One region of the Pseudoflavonifractor sp. An176 genome, then DNA from elsewhere that is predicted to be linked to it. Evidence: riboswitches for the same ligand, from Rfam matches in the RefSeq annotation. Region 1 holds a riboswitch; the other holds the start of a gene.
The links. A riboswitch is a leader RNA that binds a small molecule or an ion and turns the genes downstream of it on or off. The one in region 1 is predicted to bind ZMP and ZTP.
Positions count from the first base shown of each region.

Region 2: it holds a riboswitch for ZMP and ZTP, as region 1 does, so the genes downstream of both, B5F12_RS05575 (formate--tetrahydrofolate ligase) here and pflA (pyruvate formate-lyase-activating protein) in region 1, are expected to answer to the same signal.

Region 1 is NZ_NFKO01000018.1:58-5,165, reverse strand. Features, by position in the region: gene pflB (formate C-acetyltransferase) at 301-2,544, opposite strand; gene pflA (pyruvate formate-lyase-activating protein) at 2,559-3,284, opposite strand; ZMP/ZTP riboswitch at 3,345-3,430, opposite strand; gene B5F12_RS08165 (LCP family protein) at 3,634-5,108, shown strand, end outside.
Region 2 is NZ_NFKO01000007.1:47,499-52,606, reverse strand. Features, by position in the region: gene B5F12_RS12275 (metalloregulator ArsR/SmtB family transcription factor) at 1-798, shown strand, start outside; gene B5F12_RS05575 (formate--tetrahydrofolate ligase) at 854-2,518, opposite strand; ZMP/ZTP riboswitch at 2,570-2,661, opposite strand; gene B5F12_RS05570 (tetratricopeptide repeat protein) at 2,747-5,108, opposite strand, start outside.

The DNA of each region.
Region 1 (5,108 bases):
GCCCAGCTTTTCAACCGTTTTCTCCGGCAATCCCCCCATAACACGTTAGAATTTTTAAATATTTCTCATTTGTTGCCACTCATTTCCTTGATCTGACACCTGGATTTTCCCTCAAATCCCGGGACACTCGCCCTCCTCACCCCCTGGTTTTCCCAGAGATTTGTACCAAATTTCAAAGCATACAAATTCATTGCATGGCCTTTGCATAATAAAAGTTGTCTGTTTTAAGCATTGTCCGAGCATGAAAGAAAGCCCAGAGAACGCCGAAGCATTCTCTGGGCTTTGGGAAGTGATGTTTGATTACACAGACTCGTGGAAGGTACGCTTGATGACCTCCAACTGCTGCTCCCGGCTCAGGCGGTTGAAGTTCACCGCATAGCCGGACACACGGATGGTGAGGGTGGGGTACTGCTCGGGGTGCTCCATGGCGTCCAGCAACACCTGACGGTCCATGACATTGACGTTCAGGTGGTGGGCGCCCTGGACGAAGTAGCCATCCAGGATGGACACCAGGTTGGTGACACGCTCCTGGGCACTCTTACCCAGGGCATTGGGGACAATGGAGAAGGTGTTGGACACGCCGTCCTGGCACACGCCCCGGTAGGGGATCTTGGCCACGGAGTTGAGGCTGGCCAGAGCGCCATTCTCGTCCCGGCCGTGCATGGGGTTGGCGCCGGGAGCGAAGGGCTCGCCGGCCTTGCGGCCGTCGGGGGTGGAGCCGGTCTTCTTGCCGTACATCACGTTGCTGGTGATGGTCAGGGCAGAGAGAGTGTGGATGGCGCCCCGGTACAGGGGATGCTTCTTGAGCTCCGCGGAGAAGTACGCGGCGATCTCCACGGCGATGTCGTCCACCCGGTCGTCGTCGTTGCCGTACTTGGGGAAGTCGCCCTCCACCTCAAAGTCCACGGCAATGCCGTCCTCGTTGCGGATGGGCCGCACCTTGGCAAACTTGATGGCGGACAGGGAGTCGGCGGCAATGGACAGACCCGCCACGCCGAAGGCGGCCAGGCGCTCCACCAGGGTGTCGTGGAGGGCCATCTGACTGGCCTCGTAGGCGTACTTGTCGTGCATGTAGTGGATGATGTTGATGGTGTCCACGTACAACTCAGCCACGTAGGACAGAACCTTCTTATAGTTGGTGAGCACCTTGGAGTAGCTGAGCACCTCGTCCTCGTCCCGGATGATGCCGGGCACCACGTGGAGGCCCTTCTTCTCGTCCACACCGCCGTTGATGGCGTACAGCAGACTCTTGGCCAGGTTGGCCCGGGCGCCGAAGAACTGCATCTGCTTGCCCACGGCCATGGCGGACACACAGCAGGAGATGCAGTAGTCGTCGCCGTACAGGGGGCGCATCACGTCGTCGTTCTCGTACTGGATGGAGTCGGTGGCAATGCTCATCTTGGCGCAGTAGTCCTTCCAGGCCTGGGGCAGGTTCTGGCTCCACAGCACGGTGAGGTTGGGCTCGGGCGCGGTGCCCAGGTTGGTGAGGGTGTGCAGGTAGCGGAAGCTGTTGCGGGTCACCAAGGTGCGGCCGTCAATGCCCATGCCGCCCAGGGACTCGGTGATCCAGGTGGGGTCGCCGCCGAACAGCTCGTTGTACTCGGGGGTGCGCAGGTGGCGCACCAGGCGCAGCTTGATGATGAACTGGTCGATGAGCTCCTGGGCCCCCTGCTCGTCCAGCAGACCACGGTCCAGGTCCCGCTGGATGTAGATGTCCAGGAAGGTGGCGGTGCGGCCCAGAGAGGTGGCGGCACCGTTGTTCTCCTTCACGCCCGCCAGATAGGCCAGGTACAGGTTCTGCACGGCCTCATGGGCGTTCTCGGCGGGGCGGGTGACGTCACAGCCGTAGCGGCTGGCCATGTGGGTGAACTCCTTGAGGGCCCGAATCTGGGTGCTCACTTCCTCCCGCAGGCGGATGCGCTCCTCGGTCATGGGGCCGTCCAGCTCCTCCAGGTCCTTCTGCTTCTCCTCAATGAGGAAGTTGGTGCCGTACAGGGGCACCCGGCGGTAGTCGCCCACCAGGCGGCCACGGCCATAGGCATCGGGCAGACCAGTGAGCAGGCCAGCGGTGCGGGCCAGACGGGTGCGCTTGGGGTAGGCGTCAAACACGCCCTCGTTGTGGGTCTTGCGGTAGAGGCTGAAGTGGCGCTCAATCTCGGGGTCCAGCTCGTAGCCGTACTCGTGGAGGGCGGACTCGGCCATGCGCATACCGCCGTACAGGTTGACAATGCGCTTGAGGGGGGCGTCGGTCTGGAGACCCACAATGACCTCGTTTTCCTGGTCAATGTAGCCGGGCTCGAAGTTGTCGATGCCGGACACCACATGGGTCTCCACGTCGATGATGCCCTTTTTCAGCTCCTCCACAATGAGGGCGTGGGCCTTCTCCCACACCTTGGCGGTGCGGGGGGAGATGGGGGCCAGGAAGCTGTCATCTCCGGTATAGGGGGTGTAGTTCTTCTGAATGAAGTTGCGCACATTCACCAGGTGGCGCCATTCGCCGGTGCGAAAGCCCTCCCAGGCGGTGCAGTTGACATCAATGCTCATGGGAATGTACCTCCTTATAAAATATGGGGAAACGCTCGGTCAAACTTCTCCTGCCACCCGGCCAGAGCGTCCTTGGCCAGGGGCTCCACCCCCTCCAGGGGGTAAGGATATCCCAGGGTATGGTACTTGTGTACTCCCAGGGTGTGATAGGGCAACAGTTCTACCCGGCGCACATGGTGCAAGGTGGAGACAAAGTCCAAAAGCCCTTGCAAATGCTCATCGCCGTCGGTGAGCCCGGGCACCACCACGTGTCGAATCCACAGGGGCACCTCTTGGGCCTGTAATTGGCTGAGAAACGCTCTCCATTCCCCGGTGTCCCGGCCTGTGACCGCTTGGAACCCCTGAGGGGTGTAGTGTTTGATGTCCAGCAGCACCAGGTCGGTGTGGGACAAAATCCGCTCATAGTCCCCCAGACCGCACCCGGCGGTGTCCAGACAGGTGTGAATGCCTTCCTTTTGGCACAGCTCCAGGGCCCGGGCCAAAAACTCCGGCTGCAACAGCGGCTCGCCGCCGGAAAAGGTGACCCCGCCGGTGGCGCCGTAGTAGGATTTGAACCGGCGCAGCTTGGCCACCAGTTCCTCCGGCGTCATCTCCTTGGCGGCAGCGGCGCCACACTCCCAGGTGTCCGGGTTGTGGCAATACTGACACCGCAGCCCACACCCCTGGAGAAACACCACGGTGCGAATGCCGGGGCCGTCCACCAGCCCCATGCTCTCCACAGAGTGAATGCGTCCTTTCATTGTGAACTCCCTTCTTTTTCCATTTGTTGGATAAAGAAAACGACCGACCCACTGGGACCTTTTTCTTGCCCAGACGGTCGGCCGGCTTTCACGATCATACGCCACGTGGTTAATTCCACTTAATACCGCCAGGTGTATGATCACCGTGAGTACAGGCTACTATATCTTGTGTCGTTTGTCAAGCTTCATTTTTATTTCCCATTATTTTTCAATTTCTGACCACTTTTTAAGAACTTCGCAAGGAGTTGTATCGAAGTTGTAAATTCTGCACGCCGCCCCGCCGGAACCGTTGCCATTTCCCCTGTGGCATACTATAATGTGCCATAACAACGACAAGGAGATGTGCCACATGGCAAAACGATACAAAAGGAAACAAGCTCATTCCGGTCTGGAGACCGTGGTCAATCTGCTGGCCCTGCTGTTGTTTGTCGTTCTCGGCATCGGCTTTGTGGCCGCGCTCTTCTTCACCCACATGCTCACCCCCCTGCTGTTGGCCCTGATTGCGGCGGCAGTGGTGGTGGCCGTAGTGGTGGTGTTTGCTCTGCGGTTCAGCCGCGGCCCCGCCAAGCGCACGGCGGGCTCGGTGCTGTCCGTGGTGTTCTGTCTGGTGTTCGCCGTGGGCATTGTCTATGCCCGGGTAGGCCTGGACACCCTGGACCGGGTCACCAACCCGGAGGCCCAGACCCTGGCCATGTCCGTGTATGTGCGGGGAGATGATACCCGCAGCATGGACGAGCTGCTCCAGCACCCCTTTGGCATGCTCAGCGCCGACCAGACCGACACTCAGGCGGCGGTGAAACAGCTGGACGCCAAGTACAGCGTCACCCTCACCCCCCAGGGCTATCCCGAAGCAACCAAGCTGGTGGATGCCCTCAACAACAAGGAAATCGATGCCATTTTGGTCAACCAGAGCCACATGACCGTGCTGGACGACCTGGAGGAGTACATGGACGTGATGCAGAGTCTGCGCATGGTGGACACCATTCAGGTGCCCCTCCAGGCCAGCGCCGCTCCCCAGCCCACCACCGCTCCCGCCATTCCCCTGGACCAGCCCTTTACCGTATATATCAGCGGCAGCGACTCCCGAAGCAGCGATATCTCCACCTCGGGCAACAGCGATGTGAACATCATCGCCACCATCAACCCCAAGACCCACCAGGTACTGCTGGTGTCCACTCCCCGGGACTACTTCATCCCCCTGTCCTTCTCCAATGGGGTCCCGGACAAGCTCACCCACGCCGGGGGCCGGGGCATTGAGGAGAGTATCAAAACTCTGGAAATGCTCTACGACATAGAGCTGGACTACTACTTTAAGGTCAACTTCGCCGGATTTGAGGGCATCATTGACGCCCTGGGCGGCATTGACGTGTACTCGGACTACGACTTCGAGTCCTATATCTCCGACTACACCTATGAAAAGGGCGTCAACCACATGGACGGCGAGAAGGCCCTGTACTTCGTCCGGGAGCGGTACAACCTCCCCAAGGGTGACTTCCAGCGGGGCATCCATCAGATGCGGATGATCGAGGCCGTGGCCAACAAGGTTCTCTCCCCCGCCATTCTCACCCAGTACCTCCCCTTCATGGATGCCGTGGGCAACTGCTTCCGCACCAGCATCCCCTCCGACTTCATCACCGATATGGTGCAAAACCAGCTGCAAAACGGCGGGGACTGGAACATCGTCAGCTACTACGTCTCTGGCACCCCAGCTTATCGCCGCACCTACAGCTATCCGTCCTACGACTTGTCTGTGGTCATCCCGGATGAATCCACGGTTGAGGTGGCCAAGGACCTGATGCAGCGGGTGCGCAACGGCGAAATCGT
Region 2 (5,108 bases), on a different contig from region 1:
CTCTATCCCCTGCTGGACCGATTCCAAGGGGATTGGGAGGCCTTCTCCCAGCTGGTGGACGGGCTGGACCGGGAGGAGGTGGTCTGGGGCATTGCCAGCATCTTTGAGGACGACCTGCCCAACCAGCGCCGGATGGACGCCCAGGTCTTCACCGACCTGGTACTGGGGCTCAACGCCCCGGACTCCACCAAGGTGGCCCTGCTGGAGCTCTCCCGCTCCCACCGGGCGGTGGGAGCGCGGGCCTTGGCGTGCCTGCGCCCCATTGTGGCCCACCTGGAGGAACACCAGGCCCAGCTGGAAGAGCTGGCCGCCCCCTATCTCCAACAGTGCGCCCCCCTGTCTCAGCTGGAGTTTTTCACCCAGCTGTCCCACCTGCGCCCCGCCCCGGAGACCACCTACACCCTCCACCCCTTCCTCTTCGGGGCGGACACCAACCTGACCTTTGACGAGGCCCCCGGCCAGGTGCGCATCTACGGCGGCGTGCTGCGGCGGGAGCTCATGGAGCTGGTCAGCGGCCGCACCTCCGCCCAGGACCAGGTGTGCGAGACCTACCGTCTGTTGGGGGACTCCACCCGGTTTGACATTCTGTGCTATCTGCGGGGACGCACCGCCTATGTGCAGGAGCTGTCCACCCGCTTCTCTCTCAGCCGCAACACCATCCACCACCATATGAATAAGCTCTCTGACTGCGGCCTGGTGCAGTGCACCATCCACGGGAACCGCACCTTTTACACCTTAGACGAAGAACAGGTCCAGCTGTTTTTGGAGCGGCAGGCGGCGCTATTCGGCAAAAAATGACGCAAAAATGGCGGCCATCCCCGTGGGGGGATGGCCGCCAAACGAATTTTATATCTCAGAACAGGCCGGAGATGACGCCGTTTTCGTCCACGTCGATCTTCTCGGCGGCAGGCACCTTGGGCAGGCCGGGCATGGTCATGATGTCGCCGGTCTGCACCACCACGAAGCCAGCGCCGGCGGACACCTTCACCTTGGACACGGTGATGGTGAAGCCCTCGGGCCGTCCCAGCTGGGAGGCATCGTCGGACAGGGAGTACTGGGTCTTGGCCATGCACACAGGCAGCTTGTCAAAGCCCATGGCCTCCAGACGGGCCAGCTCCTTGGCAGCGGCTGCGGTGTAGTGCACGCCAGCGCCGCCGTACACCTTCTCCACGATGGTCTGAATCTTGTCCTTCAAGGGCAGGTCCAGGTCATAGGCGTAGTGGAAGTCCTGGGGCTGGTCGCACAGGCGCAGCACTTCCTCGGCCAGCTCCAGGCCGCCCTCGCCGCCCTTGCCCCACACCTCGGACAGGGCCACATTGACCCCCAGCTCCTGGCAGCGGGTGCGGATGAGGTTCAGCTCGGCCTCGGTGTCATTGGCGAAGCGGTTGATGGCCACCACGGCGGGCAGGCCGAACACACGGGTGATGTTCTCCACGTGCTTGAGCAAATTGGGCAGGCCACGCTCCAGAGCCTCCAGGTTTTCCGCCCCCAGCTCAGTCTTGGGCACGCCGCCGTTGTACTTCAGAGCCTTGACCGTGGCCACGATGACCACGGCGTCGGGGGTGAGCCCGGCGGCCCGGCACTTGATGTCCAGGAACTTCTCAGCGCCCAGATCGGCGCCGAAGCCCGCCTCGGTGACCACGTAGTCGGCCAGCTTCAAAGCGGTGTCGGTGGCGGAGACGGAGTTGCAGCCGTGGGCAATGTTGGCGAAGGGGCCGCCGTGGACCAGAGCGGGGGTGTGCTCCAGGGTCTGCACCAGGTTAGGCTTGATGGCGTCCTTCAAGAGGGCAGCCATGGCACCCTGGGCCTTCAAATCGGCGGCGGTGACGGGCTTGTCATCGTAGGTGTAGCCCACGATCATGCGGCCCAGCCGCTCCTTCAGGTCGGACAGTCCAGTGGCCAGGCACAGCACGGCCATAATCTCGCTGGCCACGGTGATGTCGAAGCCGTCCTCCCGGGGCACGCCCTGCATCCGGCCACCCAGGCCGTCCACAATGTTGCGCAGCTGGCGGTCGTTCATATCCACGCAGCGGCGCCAGGTGATCTTCTTGACGTCAATGCCCAGGGCGTTGCCCTGCTGAATGTGGTTGTCCAGCATGGCGGCCAGCAGGTTGTTGGCGGCACCGATGGCGTGGAAGTCGCCGGTGAAGTGGAGGTTGATGTCCTCCATGGGCACCACCTGGGCGTAGCCGCCGCCGGCAGCGCCGCCCTTCACGCCGAACACGGGGCCCAGAGAGGGCTCCCGGAGGCAGAGCATCACGTTTTTATCCATGCGGCGCAGGGCATCGGCCAGGCCCACGGAGGTGGTGGTCTTGCCCTCTCCGGCGGGGGTGGGGTTGATGGCGGTGACCAGAATCAGCTTGCCCTTCCGGGGCACATTGCGCAACGGGGTGATGTCGATCTTGGCCTTCACCTTGCCGTAATACTCCAGCAGGTTCTCGTCAATCCCGGCCATGGACGCCACCTGTCCGATGGGCAGCATCTGGGCCTCCTGGGCAATTTGAATGTCTGTTTTCATCTTCCATGCTCCTTCCTGCGCCTCAAAAACAAAAAAAGGGCGCACTGATTTCTCGTGCGCCCAGACGGTCGGCAATACGGCGCACATGGGCGTCGGCTGTACTCCACGTGGTCACTCCACTTCCGTCAGTCATACAGCAGATTTATCTTACCATGCCCGCCCACCCCCGTCAAGGGTTGAATCCGTTGAAATGCCCCCACATCTCAAAGCAGATGTGGGGGCGTTGTGTCATCGGTAGTGGCGGTTGGAGTAGGACACTTTCTTGACCCGGTCGGTAGCATACATCCACGCCTCCTTTTCCGGGCTTTTGAATACCTTGGGGCCAAAACGCACCTCGTCCAATCGAATCTCCTTGTCGATTTCTGTGTACAGGTAGGGGGTGTCACCCTCTCCCGCCGCCAGTTCGCGCTTTCTTGTCACCACCAGGCACCGCACTTCTTTCTCACTGGAATATTCATCATACTTAAAGAGATAGCGCACCTGGTCCAGCATGGCGGTGATATAGGCTAAGGGAATGTCCTGCATTTCCTGCTGTATATCCTTTAAAATGTTCTTTATTTTTCTCAGGTATTTTTTGAGTTTCCTCCCTCTATCCTTGAATTTTCCCTGATCGGTCAGGTATACAATCCGGTAGAGGGGATAGCTGTTTTTCTCCACGTGAAAGGGAATATAGCCCTGGGGGTAGGAATCCTTCACATCAAAAAAGTTCTCGTCAAACTTTAAGCTGCACCCGGTACCCTTGTCAGCGTAGATGGCCCACATATAGATATAGTCGTCCGCAGTACAAAGGCTGGTGAGGTAGACGTTGCGCAAGCTGGAGTCGTTGGGTGCCTCGCCGCCCGGCAGCAGTCCGTATGCCTGTAACGTCTCCGGGGTGCTCCCATACTGCTCCAACAACTTACCAAAGGACTCCCCTTCCGCCGAGTCATTCATGTATGCCACATTGGACAGACGGAACCTGGGCTGCTGTTCCCCCTGGGCCAGGAGTAGCTTTTGCATGGTGCTCATCCGGGTGTAGTGCCAACATGGGTTTTCCCTCAGCTGCGCTCGATTCAAACGCAGGGTCGTTTTGATCTGCTCCATAGTGTCGTGGAGGCGGTAGACATAGGCCAGAAGTTTCCCTTGCCGCTCTCTGTCCACCTCCGACTGTTTCCCCGACTCGGGTTCTTTGTACATTTCCCGAAACTCTGTACTATTCACCAGAGCCTCTACCTGCTGAGAAGCCGCTTCCCATTTCATAGGGCGCAAATAATGAAATGCTTGATATTTATTTTTTCTTTCTTGCTCGTCTGTTATCCTTTCTACGCATCTTGCCAATTCCGCTAAAGCCTGCACGCACAGTTCTCGTGGAAACACTTGGTCAATGTTCAGTACCTGGTTTATTACTTCATCTCTGCTCTTCTTTCCATTTCTAATTAAACACAGTACATACTCCGACTCCACATGGGGGTTGCCAGGCGCAACTTCCCTGGCTTTTTTGGCTAAGGCCACCGCCATCCCCTTGAAGTCCTTGAAGTCCTTGGATTCTGTTTCATTCTCGCCAATTAGCTTTTTTACAAAATCTACATCGATATTTTTTACGTTCTTCTTGAGTCGGCGCAGGCAGCAGGCAGCACCACTCAAGGCTATATAATTGGAGGACTCCTGTTCGACCACTTTTTTAAACTGCTCCAAGGCCTGCTCCACGTTCTCCTGATACAGGTAGCACTGCCCCAAGTCGTTGCATGTGGATATCCATGTAAAATCCCTTCGCAGATAGGGGCCATTCTCATTGTACTCCTGGACCTCCTGATAGCTTTTAATGGCCTCCTGATATTCCCCCAGCATCTGTTGACACCACCCCAAATTTTTCAAAGCGGGGATATCGCTGGGCTCCGCCTGGACGATTTGCTCAAACCACACCTTGGCCTGGGCCGGGGCGCTCGGCAGATAACAAGTCCCCATCGCATAGCGGGCTTTGAGGCCTACGGTGCCGGGACGAATTACCTTCTCTGCGTCGCACAGGGATTTCAGTACCTCCACCGCTTGGGTCAGCTGTCCCTGATTGCGATAGCACAGCCCCTTCCACAGCAGCACCTCCGGGTCCTTGTCATAAAACCCCAGCAGACGCTCCAACTGCTCCAAGGCCTGTTCAAAATATTTCAGACGGATGGAACACTTGGCCTGTTCCAACTCGGCGTAGCGGTTAAGCGAGGCCGTCTCGTCCACAAAGTAGTTTTTATTCTCTTCTCTGGCCCTTCTCTGGTTGTCCATCACAACTCTATGCGCTTCCTTGGCCTTGAGGTAATCCCCTCTCTTGCGGTACAGCCTGCCCAGATTGTTTTGCATGTCTGTATTTTCCTTTTGAATATTTTTTAACACATGCAATGCCAATTCCTGAGCCTCGGCATAAGCTCTGGGTCCATCGGTGAGGCAAGAAACCAGATTCACCAGGGCCTGCAAATATTGTGGATCATCCTTTTTCCGCTCCTGTTGTAAGTCTTCCACTGCCGTGTGCAAATTGTCCTTGATTCCAGCATCAATTTCCCCATACTTTTTCACAAACTCCATTTGCGCAATGATATTATTTCCCTCACTATCATCACACTTG